One region of the Streptomyces sp. NPDC007162 genome, then DNA from elsewhere that is predicted to be linked to it. Evidence: riboswitches for the same ligand, from Rfam matches in the RefSeq annotation. Region 1 holds a riboswitch; each other region holds the start of a gene.
What was found. A riboswitch is a leader RNA that binds a small molecule or an ion and turns the genes downstream of it on or off. The one in region 1 is predicted to bind thiamine pyrophosphate.
Positions count from the first base shown of each region.

Region 2: another riboswitch for thiamine pyrophosphate. It lies ahead of thiO (glycine oxidase ThiO); the one in region 1 lies ahead of thiC (phosphomethylpyrimidine synthase ThiC).
Region 3: another riboswitch for thiamine pyrophosphate. It lies ahead of ABZ646_RS02465 (thiamine ABC transporter substrate-binding protein); the one in region 1 lies ahead of thiC (phosphomethylpyrimidine synthase ThiC).

Region 1 covers NZ_JBEYFC010000037.1:331-7,394, reverse strand. The annotation lists gene ABZ646_RS06945 (DUF5326 family protein) at 1-70, shown strand, start outside; gene ABZ646_RS06940 (IclR family transcriptional regulator C-terminal domain-containing protein) at 346-1,071, shown strand; gene ABZ646_RS06935 (SsgA family sporulation/cell division regulator) at 1,170-1,607, shown strand; gene ABZ646_RS06930 (YibE/F family protein) at 1,693-3,249, opposite strand; TPP riboswitch at 3,321-3,498, shown strand; gene thiC (phosphomethylpyrimidine synthase ThiC) at 3,491-5,311, shown strand; gene ABZ646_RS06920 (NUDIX domain-containing protein) at 5,334-5,690, opposite strand; gene ABZ646_RS06915 (hypothetical protein) at 5,661-5,861, shown strand; gene ABZ646_RS06910 (hypothetical protein) at 6,045-6,914, opposite strand.
Region 2 covers NZ_JBEYFC010000024.1:28,381-35,824, forward strand. The annotation lists gene ABZ646_RS05115 (NAD(P)/FAD-dependent oxidoreductase) at 1-1,428, shown strand, start outside; gene ABZ646_RS05120 (hypothetical protein) at 1,472-2,470, opposite strand; gene metF (methylenetetrahydrofolate reductase [NAD(P)H]) at 2,527-3,450, opposite strand; gene thiE (thiamine phosphate synthase) at 3,579-4,226, opposite strand; gene ABZ646_RS05135 (Rv2175c family DNA-binding protein) at 4,268-4,633, opposite strand; gene ABZ646_RS05140 (FAD-dependent oxidoreductase) at 4,755-5,993, opposite strand; TPP riboswitch at 6,127-6,238, shown strand; gene thiO (glycine oxidase ThiO) at 6,236-7,405, shown strand; partial or broken gene ABZ646_RS05150 (thiamine biosynthesis protein ThiS) at 7,402-7,444, shown strand, end outside.
Region 3 covers NZ_JBEYFC010000010.1:20,375-27,818, reverse strand. The annotation lists gene ABZ646_RS02475 (ABC transporter ATP-binding protein) at 1-498, opposite strand, end outside; gene ABZ646_RS02470 (iron ABC transporter permease) at 498-2,096, opposite strand; gene ABZ646_RS02465 (thiamine ABC transporter substrate-binding protein) at 2,135-3,202, opposite strand; TPP riboswitch at 3,283-3,390, opposite strand; gene rlmN (23S rRNA (adenine(2503)-C(2))-methyltransferase RlmN) at 3,426-4,532, opposite strand; gene ABZ646_RS02455 (cytochrome P450) at 4,818-6,143, shown strand; gene ABZ646_RS02450 (cytochrome P450) at 6,179-7,423, opposite strand.

The DNA.
Region 1 (7,064 bases):
ACTGGTCGGCGGGCTGATCTACATCGTGCGGAAGTTCATGTCGAACTCCTCGTCGAAGAGCGACTGGTGAGGACCGTGGGAATCGGTGGCCGGTAACAGGAATCACCGGTTCCCTCGGGCGAGGGAAGTTTCCCCCAACGGGCCGACCGAAGGCGGCGACAGACGGTTAGAGTCGCTGACCCCCTCGCGCTCCGGGAGCGACTCTTGGCCACGCTTGACGCCGCCTCAGCACCCACGGAACACCGCCCACCACCCGCCCGACGCAGTTCCACCACACCCCCCGTGCAGCGGCCGGCCACCCAGGCCGACCCCGCACAGCCGCATTCGGCCACTCTCATCAGTTCCGTGCAGCGCGCCATGCGTCTGCTGGAATGTGTCGCAGAGCACGAACACGGCGCCCCCGCCAAACAACTGGCCCGCGAGACCGGCCTCGCCCTGCCCACCGCCTACCACCTGCTGCGCACTCTCGTGCACGAGGGATACCTCCACCGTGACAAGGGCCTGTTCTTCCTCGGCGAGGCCGCCGAGCGGCTGAGCAGCAGCGGAGCGCAGCAGAAACGTCGCAGCGCGGTCGTCGACACCCTCGCCCACTGGCGGGATGCGATCGGTGTACCGGTCTACTACGCGATGTACCGGGACGGTGAGATCGAGGTCGTGTGCGTCTCCGACTCCCCGGCTGCTCCGGCGGTCGAGGAGTGGGCGGACTTCCGCGAGACCGCCCATGCACATGCGATCGGCCAGTGTCTGCTCTCCCAGCTGGACGATGTCGCCCGCCGCGACCATCTCGACCGGTACCCCGTGCAGACGCTCACCCCGTACACGGTGCGTGACAGCCACGCGCTGCTGCGCAGGCTGGAGCGCACCCGCCGGATGGACCCGGCGGTCGAGCGCCAGGAGTACACGCTGGGGACGGTGTGCGCGGCCATCCCCATCACCGCGGGCACCACGGCCGCCACCATGGCCATCTCCCTTCCGCTTCACCAGGCCGACCGGCTGCTGCCCGCGGTACGGCAGTTGCAGGGCGAAGTCGGAAGGCACCTGGGTTCCCTGGCCATCGCTATCAGTATCTGAAAACTCACTCCTTGTGATCTCCCGTGTACGTTCAGCAAGATTTGACCACTATCAAAGGGGTAAACCCGGCCAGTCGGCGTCATATGACGGGGTAGACGATGCGCGAGTCCGTACAAGCAGAAGTCATGATGAGCTTTCTCGTCTCGGAGGAGCTCTCCTTCCGCATCCCCGTGGAGTTGCGCTACGAGACCTGTGATCCGTATGCCGTGCGGCTCACGTTCCATCTGCCCGGGGACGCGCCGGTGACCTGGGCGTTCGGCCGTGAGCTGCTGATCGACGGGGTGGGCCGGCCGTGCGGCGAGGGTGATGTGCATATCGCACCCGCCGATTCCGAGGTGCTGGGCGAGGTGCTGATCCGTCTTCAGGTCGGCTGCGACCAGGCGATGTTCCGTTCCTCGGCGCCCCCGCTGGTGGCATTTCTCGACCGTACGGACAAGCTGGTGCCGCTCGGCCAGGAAGGCGCGCTCGCCGATTTCGACGCCCATCTGGACGAAGCCCTGGACCGCATCCTGGCCGAGGAGCAGAGCGCCGGCTGAGACGCCGCGGCCACGGGGGACACGTTCCTCCCCCCGATCCGGATGAGGACACGCAGGAACGCTTCTGCGTGCTCTCCTGGCGCCGTCAGTGCTTCCGGCGCCGCCCCCGTCCGCCGCGTGCCGGTACCTCCAACGCCGCGACCGCCTCCGTGCCCGGCCGGTCGGCCGACACCACCAGGGCTGCCAGCAACGTGGTGACCGGCACCGAGGCGACCAGTCCGATCGAGCCGACCAGTGTGCGCACGACCTCTTCGGCCACCAGCTCACTGTTGGCGACCGTCGTCACGCTGCTCTGCGCGATGGAGAAGAGCAGCAGCAGCGGCAGCGCCGCGCCCGCGTAGGCCAGCACGAGGGTGTTGACGACGGAGGCGATGTGGTCGCGGCCGATGCGGATGCCCGCCCGGTACAGCCCGCGCCAGCCCATCGTCGGGTTGGCCTCGTGCAGTTCCCACACGGCCGACGTCTGGGTCACCGTCACGTCGTCCAGCACGCCCAGCGAACCGATGATGACGCCGGCCAGCAGCAGACCGCTCATGTCGATCGACGGGTACAGGCCGTGGATCAGCCCGGTGTTGTCGTCGGTGTTGCCGGTGAGAGCGGCCCAGTCGATGAACTCCGAGCCGAGCAGGCCGATCAGGCACAGCGAGACCAGCGTGCCGAGCACCGCCACGGAGGTACGGGCCGACAGTCCGTGACACATGTACAGGGCGATCAGCATGATGGCGCTCGCCCCGACCACCGCCACCAGCAGCGGATTCGAACCCTGGAGGATCGCCGGGAGGATGAACAGGGTCAGCACCATGAAGCTGACGGCCAGTGCGACCAGCGCCATCACCCCGCGCAGGCGGCCCACCACCACGACGGCGAATGCGAAGATCCCGGCCAGCAGCGCCATCGGGAACTTCCGGTTCACATCGGTGACCGAGTACTGCAGATCCTTCGGCGCCGAGGGCTCGTAGGCGACCACGACCTTCTCGCCCTGGTGCAACTGCCGTGACTGGTCGGGCTGCACGATCTCGGTGAAGGTACGGCCCTTGTCCTTGCCGGTGTCGACCCGGACCGTGGCCTTCTTGCAGGTGCCGCCGTCCTCCTGCTTGCCGGACCCTCCCTCGGTGGTGGGGATGTCACCGGTCGAACCGCCCCCCGAGGCGTTGACCGACTTGCAGCTGACCGAGACGACCTTGGCGACCGTGGCCGCCTGCGTCTGCCGGTCGAAACCGACGCCGGTGCGCTCGTGCGGCGGGGCGCCGCCGGGCCACAGCACCACCAGGCCGACCACCACCGCGGCGGTGAAGGGGATCAGGATCGCCGCGATGACCTTGCGCAGATGCTTCGAGACGGGGGCGGCGGGACCGTGGCTGTGCGAGTGGCCGTGTCCGCCGCCGGTACCGGCATGTCCGTGACCCGGACCGGCGCCGGCCGTCCGGCTGTGGGCGTCGCCAGGAGCGTGCTCCTGGCCGGACCCGTGTCCGTACTCACCGCCGTGCTGGTGTCCCTGCCCGTGGACGTGCCCTTGCTCGTGCGCATGGGCACGCCCGGCACCGGCACCATGGCCCCCGTGGCCCGGTTCGCCGCCCGTTGCCGCGCCGTTGCCGCGCCGTGGGTCAGAAGGCGGATAGGGGGGCTGCTGTGTCGTGGTCACCGCCCGATCATCGCAAGAACGGCAGGGGCCCCCTGTTCACCGCGCCCGAATTGACGCTAGCGTGGAGGCACCTTTGCACACGCGGGAGCTCGGAGCACCGGGCTGAGAGGGCGCTGACCTCCGTATTCGCGATGTTTCACGTGGAACAAGTGAAGTTCCACAGGGAGCACCGCTCCACGGAAGCCGCTGCGTCGACCGCCGAACCTGTTACCGGGTAATGCCGGCGTAGGGAGTAGGTCTCATGACCAACAAGGACGCACGCACGCCTGCCTTCAGCCAGGACGAACAGCCCACCACGGGTGAAGCGCCGCAGGGGGCCGGGAAGTCCGTGGGCTGGCACAAGGGCTATGTCGAGGGCTCGCGCCCCGACCTGCGAGTGCCGGTCCGTCAAGTGCACCTGACCAACGGGCAGTCGGTCACCCTCTACGACACCTCGGGCCCGTACACCGATCCGCTCGTCGAGACCGACGTCCGCCGGGGGCTGCCCCCGTTGCGGGAGAACTGGATCGTCGCCCGCGGTGACACCGAGGAGTACGCGGGCCGGCCGGTCCGTCCCGAGGACGACGGGATCAAGCACACCGCGCCGCGCGGCGGGCTGCGCAACCTGGACGCGGTCTTCCCGGGACGTCCGCGCCAGCCGCGCCGGGGCCGGACCGGTGAGGCGGTCACCCAGCTCGCGTACGCGCGCCGAGGCGAGATCTCGCCCGAGATGGAGTACGTGGCCATCCGGGAGAACGTCCCGCCGGAGGTCGTCCGTGCGGAGATCGCGGCGGGGCGGGCCGTGCTGCCGGCCAACGTCAACCACCCGGAGATCGAGCCGATGATCATCGGCAAGCGGTTCCTGGTGAAGGTCAACGCCAACATCGGCAACTCGGCGGTGACCTCCTCCATCGAGGAGGAGGTGGAGAAGATGACCTGGGCGACCCGCTGGGGCGCCGACACGGTCATGGACCTCTCCACCGGCCGCAACATCCACACCACCCGGGAGTGGGTGCTGCGCAACTCCCCCGTCCCCATCGGCACGGTGCCGCTCTACCAGGCCCTGGAGAAGGTGGACGGCCGGGCCGAGGAGCTGACCTGGGAGATCTACAAGGACACGGTGATCGAACAGGCCGAGCAGGGCGTGGACTACATGACCGTCCACGCGGGCGTCCGACTGCCGTTCGTCCCGCTCACGGCGAACCGCAAGACCGGCATCGTCTCGCGGGGCGGCTCGATCATGGCGGCCTGGTGCCTCGCGCACCACAAGGAGTCGTTCCTGTACGAGAACTTCGAGGAACTCTGCGAGATCCTCGCCGCCTACGACGTCACGTACTCCCTGGGCGACGGTCTGCGCCCCGGCTCCATCGCGGACGCCAACGACGAAGCGCAGTTCGCGGAGCTCCGGACCCTCGGGGAACTCAACCGGATCGCCAAGCGTTTCCATGTGCAGACCATGATCGAAGGCCCGGGCCATGTCCCGATGCACAAGATCAAGGAGAACATCGACCTTCAGCAGGAGGTCTGCGATGAAGCTCCGTTCTATACGCTCGGCCCGCTGACCACGGACGTCGCACCGGCGTACGACCACATCACCTCGGGCATCGGTGCTGCGATGATCGCCTGGTGGGGCACGGCGATGCTCTGCTACGTCACGCCCAAGGAGCACCTGGGGCTGCCCAACCGGGACGACGTCAAGACCGGCGTCATCACCTACAAGATCGCCGCCCATGCGGCCGATCTGGCCAAGGGCCACCCGGGTGCGCAGGAGTGGGACGACGCACTGTCCGATGCCCGCTTCGAGTTCCGGTGGGAGGACCAGTTCAGCCTCGCACTGGACCCGGACACGGCCCGCGAGTTCCACGACGAGACCCTCCCGGCGGAGCCGGCCAAGACGGCCCATTTCTGCTCGATGTGCGGACCGAAGTTCTGCTCGATGAAGATCAGCCAGAGCATCACGGAGCGATTCGGCGGCGCGGCGGCCGAGGGGGCGTCTCCGGAGGAGGTCGCGGAGGGAATGCTCCAGAAGTCGAAGGAGTTCGCGGCGAGCGGGAACCGGGTGTATCTGCCGCTGGCGGACTGAACCCCTCCCGGCTGCCGGCCGGTTACCGGTCTCGCCATGCGTCGACGTGTTCCAGCAGATAGGCGGCGAGTTCCGGCGGGTGGAGGCCGAGGGCGGTCACGGCTGTAGCGTCCAGCGGGATCCGGACCGGATCGAAGTCACCTGTGTCGGGGGTGTCGAGTTCGGGACCGCTGCGGCGCTCGGGACGGAGGTCCAGCAGGTCGGCCAGGAAGTAGTGCTGGGTGACGGTGACCGTCTCCACCTCGCGGCGCGGGGCCGTGTCGAGATCGGCGTCGTCGGATTCGACGCTCCCGCCGACCGTCGTCCAGTACAGGGAACCGCCGGGCCATCCTCGGCGCAGGAACACCAGATGGTCGCCGTCGAGGAGGACCGCACGCACTTTGTGACGGACCTTCATCTCCGTGACGACAGCGCGCCGGCTCCCTCCGGCTTCGATCTGCGAGAACACGGTGGCGTGGACGTGTTTCTGCAGGACTGTCCCACTCGTGCCGTGCTGGACCTGATCGCCGGAAAGTGGACCATGCTGGTGCTGGTGGCCCTTGCGGACTGACCCGCACGCTGTATCCGACGGTGCCGCCGTGTGTGGAGGGCATCACCGACTGGGCGCAGGCGAACAGCGCCGCCGTCCGGGCGGCACGGGACGAGTCGACGAGCGCACCGCCCGTCAGCTCCCCGGTGCCACCGGGTAGGACCGGGTGTCCGGCCCGCGCCCCCGGAAGGGGCGCAGGCCGGGCTATTCCGGCTGGTGTTCCGGGCCTCCGAAGTCCGGGCTGGTGTAGTCCGGACTGCTGAAGCTCGGCCGGGGGGCGGGAGCCGCGCCGTCGTCGGTGCTGAAGCCGGGGCGGTCGTAGCCGAGGCGCGGCATCCGGCCCGCCGGTCCCGACGGGGCCGTACGGCGCAGTTCGGCCGTACCGGCGTCAGTGGCCAGCGCTTCCCGCAGGAAGGGCAGGATGCCACGCTCCAGCACGGCGTCCCGCCAGGCCTGCCGGGCCTTGGCCACCTCGCCGTCGGGTTCGCCGTAGGCCCCCGCCTCCAGCGAGGGGCTGTTGCGCAGTGCGGTCAGCAGCAGCCCCGCGCCCGCCATGAGGATGGCGGCCGCGGTCACGGCACCGAACACCCAACCGGCGGTGAGCATGGTCTGGGCGAACGCCGGGGCCGGGTCCAGCATCTTCAGGACGTAGCCGACGAGCAGGAAGATCGCGGCGGCGGTGCCGGCGAGCACGGGCGCCAGGACCAGGGCGAGGGCGAAACCTCCGGCGCCGGTGGTCTCGGCGGCCTCGCCGAGGGTGGTGGCGAGCCCCAGCGAACCGCCCGCGGCCGACTCGGCGGAGTCGGACTGCCGGACGGGGGCCGGGGTGGACCGCGCCGGATTGCGCAGTTCCTCGCGGACCTTCACATAGTGCTGGTACTCGGTCGCCGCGGCCGCCGCTATCAGTGCGGTGGCGTTGAGCGCCATGGTGCGCAGCTGTTCGGTGTTCAAATGCCGACCGGTACCGGCCAGTTCGGGACGGTAAGGGGCGGAGCGCAGCGCCTCGTCGAGGATCCGCTCGTATTCCTGGCGGTCCTCGCTGTGCAGGTGCTGCGGAACGCTGTTCATGTGCATCCCCCGATGCTCCGTAGGGCTGGTGGCTCGCACGCCGGCGAACCGTCGGGCAGAAACGGAGGGGAGCCTGCTACGGATAAACCGATGGTAGAGCCGTTAAGGCACGCGGTGACAGGGGGTTGCCGGAAATTGGGTGTGGCCCGCGTGTGG
Region 2 (7,444 bases), on a different contig from region 1:
ACGGTGTACGAGCGCACGGAGACGTACGGCGGTGCGGTGCGCCGGTTCGAGCGCGACGGGTTCGCCTTCGACACCGGCCCCGCGCTGCTGCCGCTGCCCGCCGTGTACCGCGACCTGTTCGTCAAGACCGGCAAGGAGCCGCTGGAGGACTGCGTCGAGCTGGTCCAGGTCGACCCGTCGGCCCGGCACGTCTTCGCGGACGGCACGGTGGTGTCCCTGCCGAACGCGTCCCGCGCGGGGGTCGTCGGCGCCCTCGACGAGGCCCTCGGGTCCGGCGCCGGGCAGCGCTGGGGCGATTTCCTGGTGCGGGCCCGGGAGGCCTGGGACCGCACCCGGCGCCCGCTCCTGGAGGAGCCGCTGTGGCCGAACTGGCAGGTACTGGCCGAACGCGAGCCGTACCCGTCGGTCCCGCACAAGAAGCTGCTGCGCACCCGCCGGGCGGCCACGCTCGCCGAGATCGGCGCCTGGGAGCTGCGCGACGAACGGCTGGCCGCCCTCCTGGACGGCCATGCCCTCGCATACGGCCTGGACCCGCGCACCGCTCCCGCGAGCGCCGCCGTGCTGCCGTACCTGGAGCATGCCTTCGGCACCTGGTACGTGCGCGGCGGCATGAGAGAGCTGGCGCGTGCAGTGTACGAGCGGTGCCTGAAGCGGCGGGTCGAGTTCGTCTTCGGCGCCGAGGTCACCGCGGTGCCGGTGAAGGACGGCCGCGCGGCGGGGGTGGAACTGGCGGACGGACGGGTGAGCGACGCCGACCATGTGGTCGCCGGGGTGGACCCGGCCCGGCTGGCCGCCCTCACCGGTTCGGCGCCGGGCCTTCTCGACGCCGACACGGACGTGCGTGCCGACACCGGCACGGCGCGCCCGGTCCGTTTCAGCGTGCTGCTCGCGCTCCGGGGCGGGCGCGAGGCCGGTGCCGCGCACCGCACCGTCGTGCACGCGCCGGACGACCAGACCGAGTTGGACCTGCTGGTCGCGCCCGGCGGGGACCGGCCGGTGCGCCCGACCGTGACCGTGCTGCGGCCCGACGACCCGGCACTCGCACCGGACGGCGACCACGAGTCCGTGGTGCTGTCGGCGGTGCTGTCGGCCGAGGCGGGCTGGGAGCGGGAGGACACGGCCCGGACCTACACGGACCTCCTCCTCGAAGCCGCCGAGGCCGCGGTGCCGGAGCTGCGGGAGCGCCTGCTCTGGCAGGAGACCCGGGCGCCGGAACCGGGCGCCCCCGGGTCCGGCGGGATCTCCGCGCCCGCCCTCGCGGCCGGCCGGGGCCGCTTCCTGCACCCGGCCAACACCACCCGGCTGCCGGGCCTGTACCGGGTGGGCCGGTGGGCGCACCCGGGCGGCGGGCTGCCGCACTCCGGTATGTCGGGGGCGCTGGTGGCCGGGCTGATCGTGGAGGGACCGGAGTTCCGCGGCTCCCAGTGAGGATCGCGCGCCGGGGCCGGGATCGCAGAAACGCCGCCGGATCTCAGAAGCGGTACTGCTCGTCGTACCCGGTGCCGGGCCGGGCCTGCTGCTGCGCCTGGCCGTCGCCCTGGTAGGGGTACTGCTCCTCCTGCGGGAGTTCCCCGCCGAAGGTCTCGTCGGCGCGCTGCTGCGGGACCCAGACACCGCCCGCCGGGGTCTCGCCGTAGCCGCCGTTCCCGTACTGGCCCTGGGCGTAGCCCTGCTGGTCGTACTGCTGGGTGCCGTACGACGCGTCGTACCCGGCGCCGCCGTAGGTCTGGTTGCCGATGTACGGGTCGGAGTAGTTGGCGTACTGCTGCTGGCCGCTCGTGTCGTAGCCGTACTGCTGCTGGCCGTAGCCCGAGTAGTCGTAGGCGTAGTTCTGGTCGGAGCCCTCGGCGGCGTACCCCTGCTCCTGGCCCGCGGTCGCGTACGCGGCCTGCTGGTCGCCGGCCGCGGCGTAGCCGGAGCCGCGGTAGACGCCGTAGGAGCCGGTGTCGTCGGGCATCGGCTGCGGCTCGTACACCGCCGTGGACTCGGCGGCGGTCGGCTCGGTCGAGCGGGCACCGGGGGTGAAGACGTCGTCGTAGTCGTCGTCGCCGCGGTAGGCGGGGGTGCTGCCGGTGGCGTAGCCGGCCTGCTGCTCGGCGTAGGCGGCGTCGGCGGCGTCCGGGTCGGTGGCTTCCAGGCCCGGGTTCTCGTCCGGCTCGCCGCGGCGGCGCTTGGTCAGCCCGAGGCTGAGGCCCCGGCCGTCACCGTCCGTGTCGGGGCGCTTGACCGCCCAGCCGGCTTCGAAGCCGCGGCGGAACGACAACGTGACGTACGTCTGGCCGACCGCGAAGGCGATCGCGCCCACGCCGATGACGATCACGGACGGGATCAGGACGCCCAGGACGACGCCGAGGAAGCCCGCGAAGGCGAGCAGCCGCCAGCGCAGCCGCGCCTTGTACTGCAGCAGTACCTCGCCGAGCAACCACAGTGCGACGACGCCGAACGCTACGTAGAGGACCGTCCAGCCCATGTACGCCCCTCTCCCAGTGACCGCTACGCAGTGTGTCGTACACCGGTGCGGCCGGTCTAGGCCTGCGGGGGATGGTGCAGGCCCAGGTTCTCGTAGATTTCCAGCGTGGCCGTGGAGTTGTTGAGCGTGATGAAGTGCAGTCCGGGCACTCCCTCGGCGAGCAGCCGAGCGCAGAACTCCGTGGCGTATTCGATGCCAATGGAGCGTACCGCCGTCGGATCGTCTTTTGCTGTGAGGATCCGCTCTTTCAGGGCGTCCGGGAAGACCGCGTTGCTGAGTTTGGGCAACCGTTCCAGCATCTTCACACTGGTGACCGGCAGGATTTCCGGAATCACCGGAGTACGGCAGCCGGCCGCGCCGACCCGGTCACGAAGACGAAGGTACGACTCGGGCTGGAAGAACATCTGCGTGATGGCGTAGTCGGCGCCCGCGCGGCACTTGTCGACGAAGTGCCGTACGTCGGCGTCCCAGTCGTCGGAGCGCGGGTGCATCTCGGGGAAGGCCGCGACGCCCACGCAGAAGTCACCCGACTCCTTGATGAGCCGGACGAGTTCGGCCGCGTAGGTCAGCCCCTGCGGGTGCGCCACCCACTGCCCCATCGGGTCGCCGGGCGGGTCGCCGCGCACCGCGAGCATGTTGCGGATCCCGGCGTCCGCGTACTGGCCGATGATGTTGCGCAGCTCGGCCAGCGAGTGGTCGACCGCGGTGAGGTGGGCGACCGGGGTGAGGGTGGTGTCGGCGACGATCTGCTGGGTCTCCTTGACGGTGCCCGCGCGGGTGGACCCGCCGGCGCCGTAGGTCACGGAGACGAAGTCGGGGGCGACCGCCTCGACCCGCCGGAGCGCGCTCCACAGGTTCCGCTCACCCTTGGGGGTCTTCGGCGCCGAGAACTCGAAGGAGTACGTGGTCTTGCCGGTGGCGAGCATGTCGCGCACGGTGCGTGCGCGGTCAGTCCTGGTGGATGCGGTTCCTAGGGCCATACCCGCAGGTTAGTCAGGGGCGGACGGACACCCAACCACACTCGGGAAATTTGCCCGAATTGCCGAGCCCGCGTCCGGATGCTGGACAGGTTTCCGGACATCACACCCCGGCAGGGGCCCCGAGCCGGTCACGCCGACCGAAGCCGCTTGGCGAACTCCGCCGCCGCCGCGCCCGGGTCGTCGGCCGCGGTGAGCGCGCGGACGACCACCACGCGGCGGGCGCCCGCCTCCAGCACCTGGTCGAGGTTGCCCAGGTCGATGCCGCCGATGGCGAACCAGGGGCGCTCGGTGCCCAGGGCCGCGGTGTACCGCACCAGGTCGAGCCCGGGGGCGGGCCGGCCGGGCTTGGTGGGGGTGGGCCAGCAGGGGCCGGTGCAGAAGTAGTCCACGCCGTCCTGGACGGCCGCCGCGGCGGCCTCCGCCTCGGCGTGCGTGGAGCGGCCGACGAGGACGTCCGGGCCGAGGACCGCGCGGGCGGCCGTCACCGGCAGGTCTCCCTGGCCGAGATGGAGCACGTCGGCGTCGGCGGCGTGGGCCACGTCGGCGCGGTCGTTGACCGCGAGCAGCTTGCCGTGCCGGGCGCAGGCCTCGGCGAAGACGGCGAGGTGCGCCAGCTCCTCGGCGGCCTCCATGCCCTTGTCGCGCAGCTGCACGATGTCGACACCGCCCGCCAGCACCGCGTCCAGGAACTCGGCGAGGTCTCCCTGCTCCTTTCGGGCGTCCGTGCACAGGTACAGACGGGCGTCGGCCAGCCGGGCGCGGGCGGTGTCGGTCATCGGTGGGTCCCCCGTGGTGTCGTTGCCGGTTGCCGGTCGCCTCAGACGGCGAGCGCCTGGGCGCGGCGCTTCACCTCCGTGCCGCGATTCTCGCTGAGCGCCTGCGCGGGGGTGCCGGGCAGGGTCTCGTCGGGGGTGAAGAGCCACTCCAGCATCTCTTCGTCGTTGAAGCCGTCGTCCCGCAGCAGCGTCAGGGTGCCGGCCAGGCCCTTGACGACCTTGTCCCCGTCGATGAAGGCGGCGGGGACGTGCAGCGCCCTGTTCTCACCGCGGCGGACGGCGATGAGCTGGCCCTCCTTGACCAGCTGCCGCACGCGGGTCACCTCGACGTCGAGCATCTCTGCGATGTCGGGGAGGGTGAGCCAGGCGGGGACGAGAGCATCGATGTTTGCGTCAATCTCGGTCACGGGTCCAGGGTAGGCGCTCCGCCGGGTGGGGTGCGATCGGTAGTCGTCCGGAGTGCGGCACCGTCGTGGCTTGTCGCGCAGTTCCTCCCCCAGCCTTCGGCCGGGGGTACCCCCAGCGCCCCTATTGGGGCGCTGCAGTCGCGTTCTTCAGAGGGCGGGCCGGGTCGGCCAGGGCCTCCGGGTTCATCTGGCGCCCCGCCTCGATCAGGCGGCGGCCCTGGGCCAGGTCTCGGGGGCGGCCTACCGCCAGGAGGGCCGTCAGGCGGTCTTCGCGGAGCCAGCAGACGCTCCAGGCCGGGCCCGTCGGGTCGCCGCGCCAGATCATCCGGTCGGCGGACGCGTGGTGGCCCGCGTACTGGACGAAGCGGCCGAACTGTTCGGACCAGAAGTACGGCACCGGGTCGTAGACGGCGTCGGACTCGCCGAGGATGTTGGCGGCCACCGTGCGCGGGCCCTGAAGGGCGTTGTCCCAGTGGTGGATCAGCAGGCGGTCGCCGTAGCGGCCGGACGGGAAGGACGCGCAGTCGCCGACGGCGTAGACGTCCGGCGCGCCGGTGCGCAGGCGGTCGTCGGCGATCACGTCGCCGTGGGCGCCCAGCTCGATGCCGGAGCCGGCCAGCCAGCCGGTGGCGGGGCGGGCGCCGATGCCGACCACGACGGCGCCCGCGGGGACCCGCGCGCCGTCGTCGAGGACCACCGCGCCGGGTTCGACGCGCGCCACGCGCGCGTGCGTGCGCAGTTCGGTGCCGCTGTCCGCGTACCAGGCGGCCATTGGCGCGGCGACATCGGCGGGCAGGGCCCCGGCGAGCGGCCGGTCGGCGGCCTCCACGACGGTCACCGCGCAGCCGGCGGCACGCGCGGCCGTGGCGAACTCGGCGCCGATCCAGCCCGCGCCGACCACCACGATGTCGTGCTGCCGGGCGAGCACCGGCCGCAGCCGCTCGGCGTCGTCCAGGGTGCGCAGCAGGTGGACGCCGGGCACCCCCTCGGTGCCGGGCAGCGTGATCGGCTCGGCACCGGTCGCGAGCACCAGGACGTCGTACGGCACCGGTCCCGCCTCGGTGTCCAGCTCGTGGTCGGCGGTGCGCACGCCGACCGCCTCGCGGCCCAGCGCCAGCTCGATGCCGAGCGCCTCGAAGTCGACCTCGAAGGCCGAGCCCTCCGCCTTGCCGAGCAGCACGGCCTTGGAGAGCGGCGGCCGGTCGTACGGCTGGTGCGGCTCGGCGCCGATCAGCGTGACCGTGCCCGTGAAACCCCGCTCGCGCAGGGCGACGGCGGTCTGCACCCCGGCCATGCCCGCGCCCACGACGACCACGCGCCGCTCCTGTGACGTGCCCTGTCGCTGCGTCTGCCCGCTCACCTGATCACCATGGACAAGAACGATAGACAACTGACAAAGAGTCAGTCAGGGGGCGTGCCGCGTGACCTGTTGCACAGCGCCCGGCGAGGGCGTCCTTACCGCGCCGGACGACTCGGGCTAGGGTGGCGGACGTACAAGCACACGCGGGAGCCCGGACGCACCGGGCTGAGAGGGAGGCTGGCGGCCTCCGACCGTACGAACCTGATCCGGGTCATGCCGGCGAAGGGAGGGGCTGGACGCCCATGTCCTCACGTACGTCCGACGTCCTCGTCATCGGGGGCGGGATCATCGGTCTGGTCACGGCCTGGCGGGCGGCTCAGCGCGGGCTCGCCACCACCGTGGTCGACCCGGCGCCCGGCGGCGGGGCCGCGCAGGTCGCGGCCGGGATGCTGGCCGCGGTCACCGAACTGCACCACGGCGAGCAGACCCTGCTGGGGCTCAACCTGGCCTCCGCCCGCCGTTATCCCGGCTTCGCCGCCGAGCTGACCGAGCTGACCGGCCAGGACCTCGGCTACCGGCGCTGCGGCACGCTCGCGGTCGCCCTGGACGCCGACGACCGCGCCCACCTGCGGGAACTGCACGCCCTGCAGCAGCAGTCGGGTCTGGACTCGCAGTGGCTTTCCGGGCGGGAGTGCCGGCGCCTGGAGCCGATGCTGGCGCCCGGGGTGCGCGGCGGGCTGCGGGTCGACGGCGACCACCAGATCGACCCGCGTCGGCTGGCGGCCGCCCTGGTCACGGCGTGCGAGCGGGCCGGGGTGGTGTTCCACCGCGACTGGGCCGAGCGGCTGGACGTCGTACGGGAGCGGGCGGCCGGCGCCGTCACGCGCGCGGGACGGACGCTGGGCGCCGGGCAGGTGGTGCTCGCGGGCGGGAGCCTGAGCGGGCGGCTGGCAGGCGTCCCCGACGACGTGCTGCCGCCGGTGCGGCCCGTGAAGGGGCAGGTGCTGCGACTGACGGTGCCCCCGCGCCACGCGCCGTTCCTCAGCCGGACCGTGCGGGCCGTGGTGCGGGGCGGCAATGTCTACCTGGTGCCCAGGGAGAACGGCGAGCTGGTCGTCGGCGCGACCAGTGAGGAGCTGGGCTGGGACACCACCGTCACGGCGGGCGGCGTCTACGAGCTGCTGCGCGACGCCCATGAGCTGGTTCCCGGCATCACCGAACTGCCGCTGGCCGAGACCCGGGCCGGGCTGCGCCCCGGCTCCCCCGACAACGCGCCGCTGCTCGGGCCGACCCGCCTCGACGGGCTGGCGCTGGCCACCGGGCACTACCGCAACGGGGTGCTGCTCACGCCGGTCACGGGGGACGTGATGGCGGAGCTGCTGACCGGCGGCGAGCTGCCGGCCGAGGCCCGTCCGTTCACGCCGAGGCGCTTCGGCCCCGTTCTCGACGTACTCGTGGAGCAGACCGCATGAACATCTCCGTCAACGGGGAGCGCCGGGAGATCGCCCCGG
Region 3 (7,444 bases), on a different contig from region 1:
GCGGTCGAGCTGCCCCAGGGGTTCGTCGAGCATCAGCAGCCGCGGCCGGGGCGCCAGTGCCCGGGCGAGCGCCACCCGCTGCTGCTCACCACCGGACAGCCCGGCCACCGCCCGCCGCGCGGCCCCCGGCAGCCCGACCAGCTCCAGCAGCTCACCCACCCGCGCGGCCCGCTGTTCCTTCCCCGCTCCGCGCATCCGGAGCCCGAAGGCCACGTTCCCGCCCACGTCCCGCTGCGGGAACAGCTGGTGGTCCTGGAACATCAGCCCGACACCCCGCCGGTGCGCCGGCACCCGTGCCTGGTCCTGGCCGTCGAGCAGCACTCGCCCCGCACCGAGCGGTTGCAGCCCCGCCACCGCGCGCAGCAGCGTCGACTTGCCGCTCCCGCTGGGTCCGAGCACACACACCACCTCGTGCTCGGCGACCGCCAGATCCACCGTGTCGAGCACGGCGCGCGCACCGAACCGCACGGTCGCCGCGTCCAGTTCGAGAAGCGGCATCAGAACTCCCCCGTCCGGTCTGTCCGCAACCGTTCGAGCACCAGCAGCGCCACCGCGCACACCACCATCAGAATCGTCGAAAGCGCCATCGCCTCGCCGTAGTTGAGATCCCCGGGGCGGGACAGCAGCCGGGCCACCGCGACCGGCAGCGTCGGGTTGTCGGGCCGGGCGATGAACACGGTCGCCCCGAACTCGCCCAGCGACACCGCGAAGGCGAAGCCGGCCGCGATCAGCAGCGCCCGCCGCACCATCGGCAGGTCGACCTCCCGCCACACCCGCCACGGCGAGGCGCCGAGCACCGCAGCCGCCTCCCGCAGCCGCTCGTCCACGGCCCGCAGCACCGGCAGCATGGTCCGCACCACGAACGGGACGCCGACCAGCGCCTGCGCGAGCGGGACCAGGATCCAGGACTGCCGCAGGTCCAGCGGCGGCTTGTCCAGCGCGATCAGGAACCCGAAGCCGACGGTCACCGCGGACACCCCGAGCGGCAGCATCAGCAGCGCGTCGAAGCCGCGTACCAGGCGTCCCGCGTCCCGCCGGGCCAGCGCGGCGGCGGCCAGTGCGCCGATCAGCACCGCGATGGCGGTGGCGGCGGCCGCGTACTCCAGCGAGTTCACCACCGACTCGATCGGCGCGACCAGGAAGGTGCCGCCGTCGGCGTCGCCCAGCGCCCGGTAGTAGCCGAGACCGCCGTCGAACGACCGCCGTACCAGTACGGCCAGCGGCAGGAGGAGGAGCACGGCGATGGTCGCGAGGACCCCGGCGAGCAGCGCCCACTGGCCGGCCCCGCGCGGCCGCCGTGCCGTCACCGACGGGTCCACAAGACGCAGCGCGCCTTCCCGGCGCCGTACCGTCCACGCGTGCACGGCGAGGATCGCGCCGACCGCGACGAACTGGACGATCGTGAGGACGGCGGCCGTGGAGAGGTCGAAGATCTCGGAGGTCTGCCGGTAGATCTCCACTTCGAGGGTGGCGAAGGTGGGTCCGCCGAGGATCTGCACCACGCCGAACGAGGTGAAGGTGAACAGGAAGACCATCAGCGCGGCGGCGGCCACGGCGGGCGCGAGCGCGGGCAGGGTGACCTTGCGCCAGGCGGCCGCCGGCGAGACGCCGAGCATCCGTGCGGCCTCCTCCTGGCGGGGGTCGAGTTGCGACCACAGGCCGCCCACGGTCCGTACCACCACCGCGTAGTTGAAGAAGACGTGCGCCAGCAGGATGGCCCAGACGGTGGTGTCGAGCCGTACACCCCACACCTCATCCAGCAGGCCGCCCCGTCCGACGAGCGCGAGGAAGGCGGTCCCCACCACGACCGTCGGCAGGACGAAGGGGACCGTCACGACGGCCCGCAGCACCTGCTTGCCCGGGAAGTCGAGGCGGGCGAAGACATAGGCCGCGGGCAGCGCCACCAGCAGGGTGAGGGCGGTCGAGGCGAGCGCCTGCCAGGTGGTGAACCACAGGACGTGCCGGATGTCGGACTGCCCGACGACCTCGGCGATCCGCCCCGGCTTCCATACCCCGTCGGCCTTCAGGCCCCGGGTGACGATCGCCGCGACCGGCCAGGCGAAGAAGACGGCGAAGAACGCGACGGGCACGAGCAGCAGCCCGAGCCGCGCCGCGCCCGCCCGCCTGCCGGCGGTCACTTCAGTACGAGTGACGTCCACGTCTTGACCCACTGGTCACGGTTGGCGGCGATCTTGTCGGGCGCCATGGTCTCGGGATCCTGGGCCGCAGGACCGTACTCGGTGAACTCGGCAGGCACCGCGGCCCCCTTGACCACCGGGTACACGAACATGTTGAGCGGCATGTCCTCCTGGAACTCCTTGGAGACCAGGAAGTCGATGAGCGCCTTGCCGCCCTTGGTGTTCCCGGCGTTGCTCAGCAGTCCGGCGAACTCTATCTGCCGGAAGCAGGTGCCGGTCGCGACACCGGTGGGGGCGGTGCTGGGCTTCGGGTCGGCGTAGATGACCTCGGCGGGCGGCGACGAGGCGTACGACACGACGAGCGGCCGGTCCCCCTTGGCCTTCTTCCCGCCGGCCGAACCGGAGAACTCCTCGTTGTAGGCCTGCTCCCAGCCGTCGACCACCTTCACGCCGTTGGCCTTGAGCTTCTTCCAGTAGTCCGGCCACCCGCCGTCCCCGTACCGGGCGGCGGAGCCGAGCAGGAACCCGAGGCCCGGCGAGGAGGTGGCGGCGTTCTCCGTGACGAGGAGGTTCTTGTACTGCGGCTTGACGAGATCGGCGTACGACGCGGGCGGGGCCAGCTTGTGCTCGCTGAAGTACGCCTTGTCGTAGTTCACGCAGATGTCGCCGTAGTCGATGGGCGTCACCCGGTGCTTGGCGGCGTCGAGCTGGTACGCCGTTGCGACCTGGCCCAGGCCCTTGGCCTCGTACGGCTGGAACAATCCGTTGTCGAGAGCCCTGGACAGCAGGGTGTTGTCGACGCCGAAGAAGACGTCGCCCTGGGGGTTGTCCTTGGTCAGGATCGCCTTGTTGACGGCCTGTCCGGCGTCGCCGTCCTTGAGGACCTTGACCTGGTAGCCGGACTGCTTCTCGAAGTCCTTGAGCACGTTCTTGGAGACGGCCCACGAGTCGTGACTGACCAGGGTGACGGTCTTGGCGTCGGCGCCGGTGTCCGACGACGAGCACGCGGACAGCGTGACGAGACCGAGCCCGACGGCCGCGGCCACGAGGGTTCTGGTGTGCACTGGTGTTTTCCTCCTGGGGTGGACCAGGAAGAGACGCGGCCCTGCCCGTGAGCACGGGGCTCGCGGGCAGGGCGCAACAGCTTGAGTGATGACCGAACTTCCTACCCAGAATGACCTGGGCGAGGTTCAGAGGGTCTGCGGCCCGATTGCCGCACTCTCAGCGCTGTGGCGCTCCCCTGTCGGAATATGAAGATGTGGGTACGGCTGTGGATCCGCCCTCAGGCTACCGCTCCGTGGCCGCGAGCTGACCACAGGCCCCGTCGATCTCCTGGCCACGGGTGTCCCGGACGGTGACGGGAACACCGTGCGCGGCGATCGCCTCGACGAACGCCTTCTCGTCCTCGGGCCGCGAGGCGGTCCACTTGGAGCCCGGGGTGGGGTTCAGCGGGATGAGGTTGACGTGCACCGGCTTGCCCTTGAGCAGCCGGCCGAGCCGGTCACCGCGCCACGCCTGGTCGTTGATGTCCCGGATGAGCGCGTACTCGATGGACAGCCGGCGGCCGCTCTTCTCGACGTAGTCGAACCCGGCGTCGAGGACCTCGCGCACCTTCCACCGGGTGTTGACCGGGACCAGGGTGTCGCGCAGTTCGTCGTCGGGGGCGTGCAGGGAGATCGCGAGCCGGCACTTGAAGCCCTCGTCGGCGAACCGGTGGATGGCCGGGACGAGTCCGACGGTGGAGACGGTGATCCCGCGCTGCGAGAGGCCGAGCCCGTCGGGAGCGGGATCGGTCAGCGCCCGGATGGCGCCGACCACCCGCTTGTAGTTGGCGAGCGGTTCGCCCATCCCCATGAAGACGATGTTGGAGAGTCGCGCCGGTCCCCCCGGGACCTCCCCGTCCCTGAGCGCCCGCATACCGTCGACGATCTGGTGGACGATCTCGGCGGTGGACAGGTTCCGGTCGAGACCCGCCTGCCCGGTCGCGCAGAACGGGCAGTTCATCCCGCATCCCGCCTGCGAGCTGATACACATGGTCACCCGGTCCGGGTAGCGCATCAGCACCGACTCGACGAGCGTGCCGTCGAACAGCCGCCACAGCGTCTTGCGGGTGGTGCCCTCGTCCGTGGACAGATGCCGTACGACGGTCATCAGCTCCGGGAACAGGGCCTCCCGCAGCTTGTCCCGGGAGCCGGCCGGGATGTCCGTCCACTGCTCGGGGTCGTGCGCGTACCGCGCGAAGTAGTGCTGCGAGAGCTGCTTGGCACGGAACGGCTTCTCCCCGGCCTCGGCCACCGCGTCCTTGCGCTCGGCGGGCGAGAGGTCGGCGAGATGCCGCGGCGGCTTCTTGGCTCCGCGCGGGGCGACGAAAGTGAGTTCTCCGGGCTTGGGCATGGTGGTACCAGTGTCGCAGATCCACTTGGGTGGCCTGCGGCCGTCCGGACGCCCCGGGGCCAATATCACATATGTCGCATATATGGCAATATAGGGCATGTGGCATCCGTTCCGCCGACAGGAGTGAGGAGTGAATCATGATCGCCAAGCTGCTCGGCAAGCTGTTCTTCACCCGCCACTACGGTGCGTATGGGGAACACGAGTGGGACGCGTACGCCGGCGACGACTCGGCCTGACCGCAACGCCGGCGGGGACCCCGGGTGGCTCCCGCCGGCAAACGTTCTCATGGGCTCGCTGAAGGAGCCGCCGCGGCTGCCCGGAGGCAGCTTCGCGGCCTGGAGTCGTGACCGGCTGGCGACGGCCCGCCGCGGCGCGGCGGAATGCGGGGACGTCTGGCAGCTGGAGCCGGGGGTCTACGTGGCCGCCACGGCCGGTGCGTGCGAAGACGTCCTGCACCGCGCGCGGGACTTCCGCAAGGCGTCGTCGCCCCTCTTCCCGCCGTTGCGGCCGTCGGGCGGAGCACCGACGGCCGAGGAACGGGCCCGGGCCCACACCGCCCGGATGCGCGGACTGCGGCCGCAGGCGGTCGTGGCCCGGACCGGTGAGATCGCGGCCGGGACCGCCCGGTTCGCCGAACAGTTGCCCACGGGCCGGGACGTCGAGATCCTGCCCCTCGTCCGGCACGCCCTGGCAGAGGTGGGCGTGCGCTACCTCTTCTCCGAAGACGCTCCGGCCCTGCTGCCCTTCGCCGCGCGGCTCTTCCTGGCCCGGGAGCTGCTCGCCCGCCCCTCGCGTTGGGTATGGCCGCCCTGGATCCCCACACCGGCACGGCGGTTCCGCACCCGGCAGCAGGTCGCCTTCACCGACGCGTTGCGGCCCGTCGTCCGCCGACGCCTTGCACCGGGCCCGCTGGGAGACGACCTGCTGGGGCAGATGCTCCGGCCCTCGCCCCACCACGGCCTGCTGCCGGAGCAGGCCGTCCTCGACACTCTCCCGGGCATCACGGTCGCCACCTTCGAGGCACCGTCCCGGGCAGCCGGCTGGATCCTGCTCCACCTGGCGCGGTACCCCGAGGCGGCGGACCGCGTCGCGGCCGAGGCCGCCCTGCTGCCCGCGGACCCGGCCGCGACCACCGGCGAGCATCTCGAAAGCCTGCGCTACACCCGGGCCCTGGTGCACGAGGTGCTCCGGCTGCACCCCCCGAGCTGGCTGCTGACCCGGCAGGCCCAGCGCCGGACCGAGCTCGCCGGGTGCACCGTCGACGCCGGGTCGACCGTTCTCGTCTGCCCCTACACCGCTCACCGCGACGCGCGGGAACACCCTGATCCGGACCGGTTCCGGCCGGAGCGCTGGCTCGACGACGCCGGCTCGTCGGCGAAACCCGGCGCCTTCCTCTCCTTCGGTACCGGGCCGCACGGCTGCGAGGGGGCCGCCCTGGCCATGGAGATGCTGACGCTCCTGACCGCGCAGACCGCCCGCCGTCACCGCCTGAGCGAGCCGCCCGGCCCGGAGGCCGCCTACCGGGTCACCACGTTCGTGGGACTCGCGACGGACGGCCTGCGCCTGCGTGCCGCCTCGCGTCCGAGCGCCGTTCCGCACGCGCCCGGGTGACCGGCCGTCGGCCCGCTGCCGTCCAGTCGTCGGGCTCACCAGGTCACCGGCAGGGTGCGGGGCCCGCGGATCAGGCCCTGGCGCTGGAACTCGACCTGTTCCGGGGGTACGGCCAGCCGGATGCCGGGGAAGCGGGTGAGGACCGAGGCGATCATCACCTCGGCCTCCATACGGGCCATGATCGCGGCCATGCAGTGGTGGGGCCCGTGCCCGAAGGCCAGGTGGGGGCCGTCCGCGCGGTCGAAGTCCAGGCGGTCGGGGTCGGTGAAGACCGCGGGGTCGCGGTTGGCGGAGACGTACGCGTTGTAGACGGCTTCGCCGGCCCGGATCAGCCGGCCGCCGACCTCGACGTCCTCGACGGCGACCCGTGGGATGCCGACGCCGTTGCGGTGCGGGACGTAGCGGAACAGTTCGTCGACGGCCTTCGGCAAGAGCTCCGGCTCCCGGCGCAGCCGGTCCAGGTGGCCGGGGTGGGTGAGCAGCGCGTACATCATCGAGCCGCTGTTGTTGCGGACCGCGTGGCCGCCGCTGACCTGGATGGCGGTGGCCAGGGAGATCGCCTCGTCGGTGGTGATCTCGCCGGCCTCGGTGGCCTGCGCCAGTACCCCGGCGAGGTCCTCACGGGGTTCGTCGCCGCGGCTTCGGAGCAGCTCGGCGATCCGGGCCCGGGTGGCCCGCGCGGCCTCCCTGGCACGTTGTTCGGAGTCGGCGCCGGCCGACAGCAGGGCCTCGCCGGTCGCCGCCCAACGGTGCCAGTCCTTCTCGTCGACACCGAGGAAGTCACGGACCACGGCGATCGGGAAGGGACCGTGCAGATGCTCCATGAGGTCGGCGGGCGGCCCCGCGGCTTCCATCGTGTCGAGCAGTTCACCGGCCCGGCGCTCCGCCGTCGGCCGCAGCCGCTGCATGGCGTGCCCGGTGAAGGCCCGGGCGACGACCCGGCGCAGCCGGTTGTGCCGGGGCGGGTCGATGTACTGCAGGCCGGCCGTCTGCGAGGCCACCGGTTCCGGACGCATGCTGGTCACGTCGCGGCCGACGACCTGTTCCCGGGAGAACCGCGGGTCGGAGGTGACGAAGCGGACGTCCTCGTACCGGGTGACCAGCCAGGCGTGTCCGGCACCGTGCGGGAGCCTGATCCGGGTGACCGGTTCGTCGCGCAGCAGCTCGTCCAGGAACGGGTCGGGGTCGAGCGCGGGCAGGTCGTCGACGGACCAGAACCGCACCGGTGGCGCAGGCGGGACGGGGGACGGGGTGGCGGCCGGGACCGGGTCGAGGGGCATGGGCACACTCCCTGCACGTCG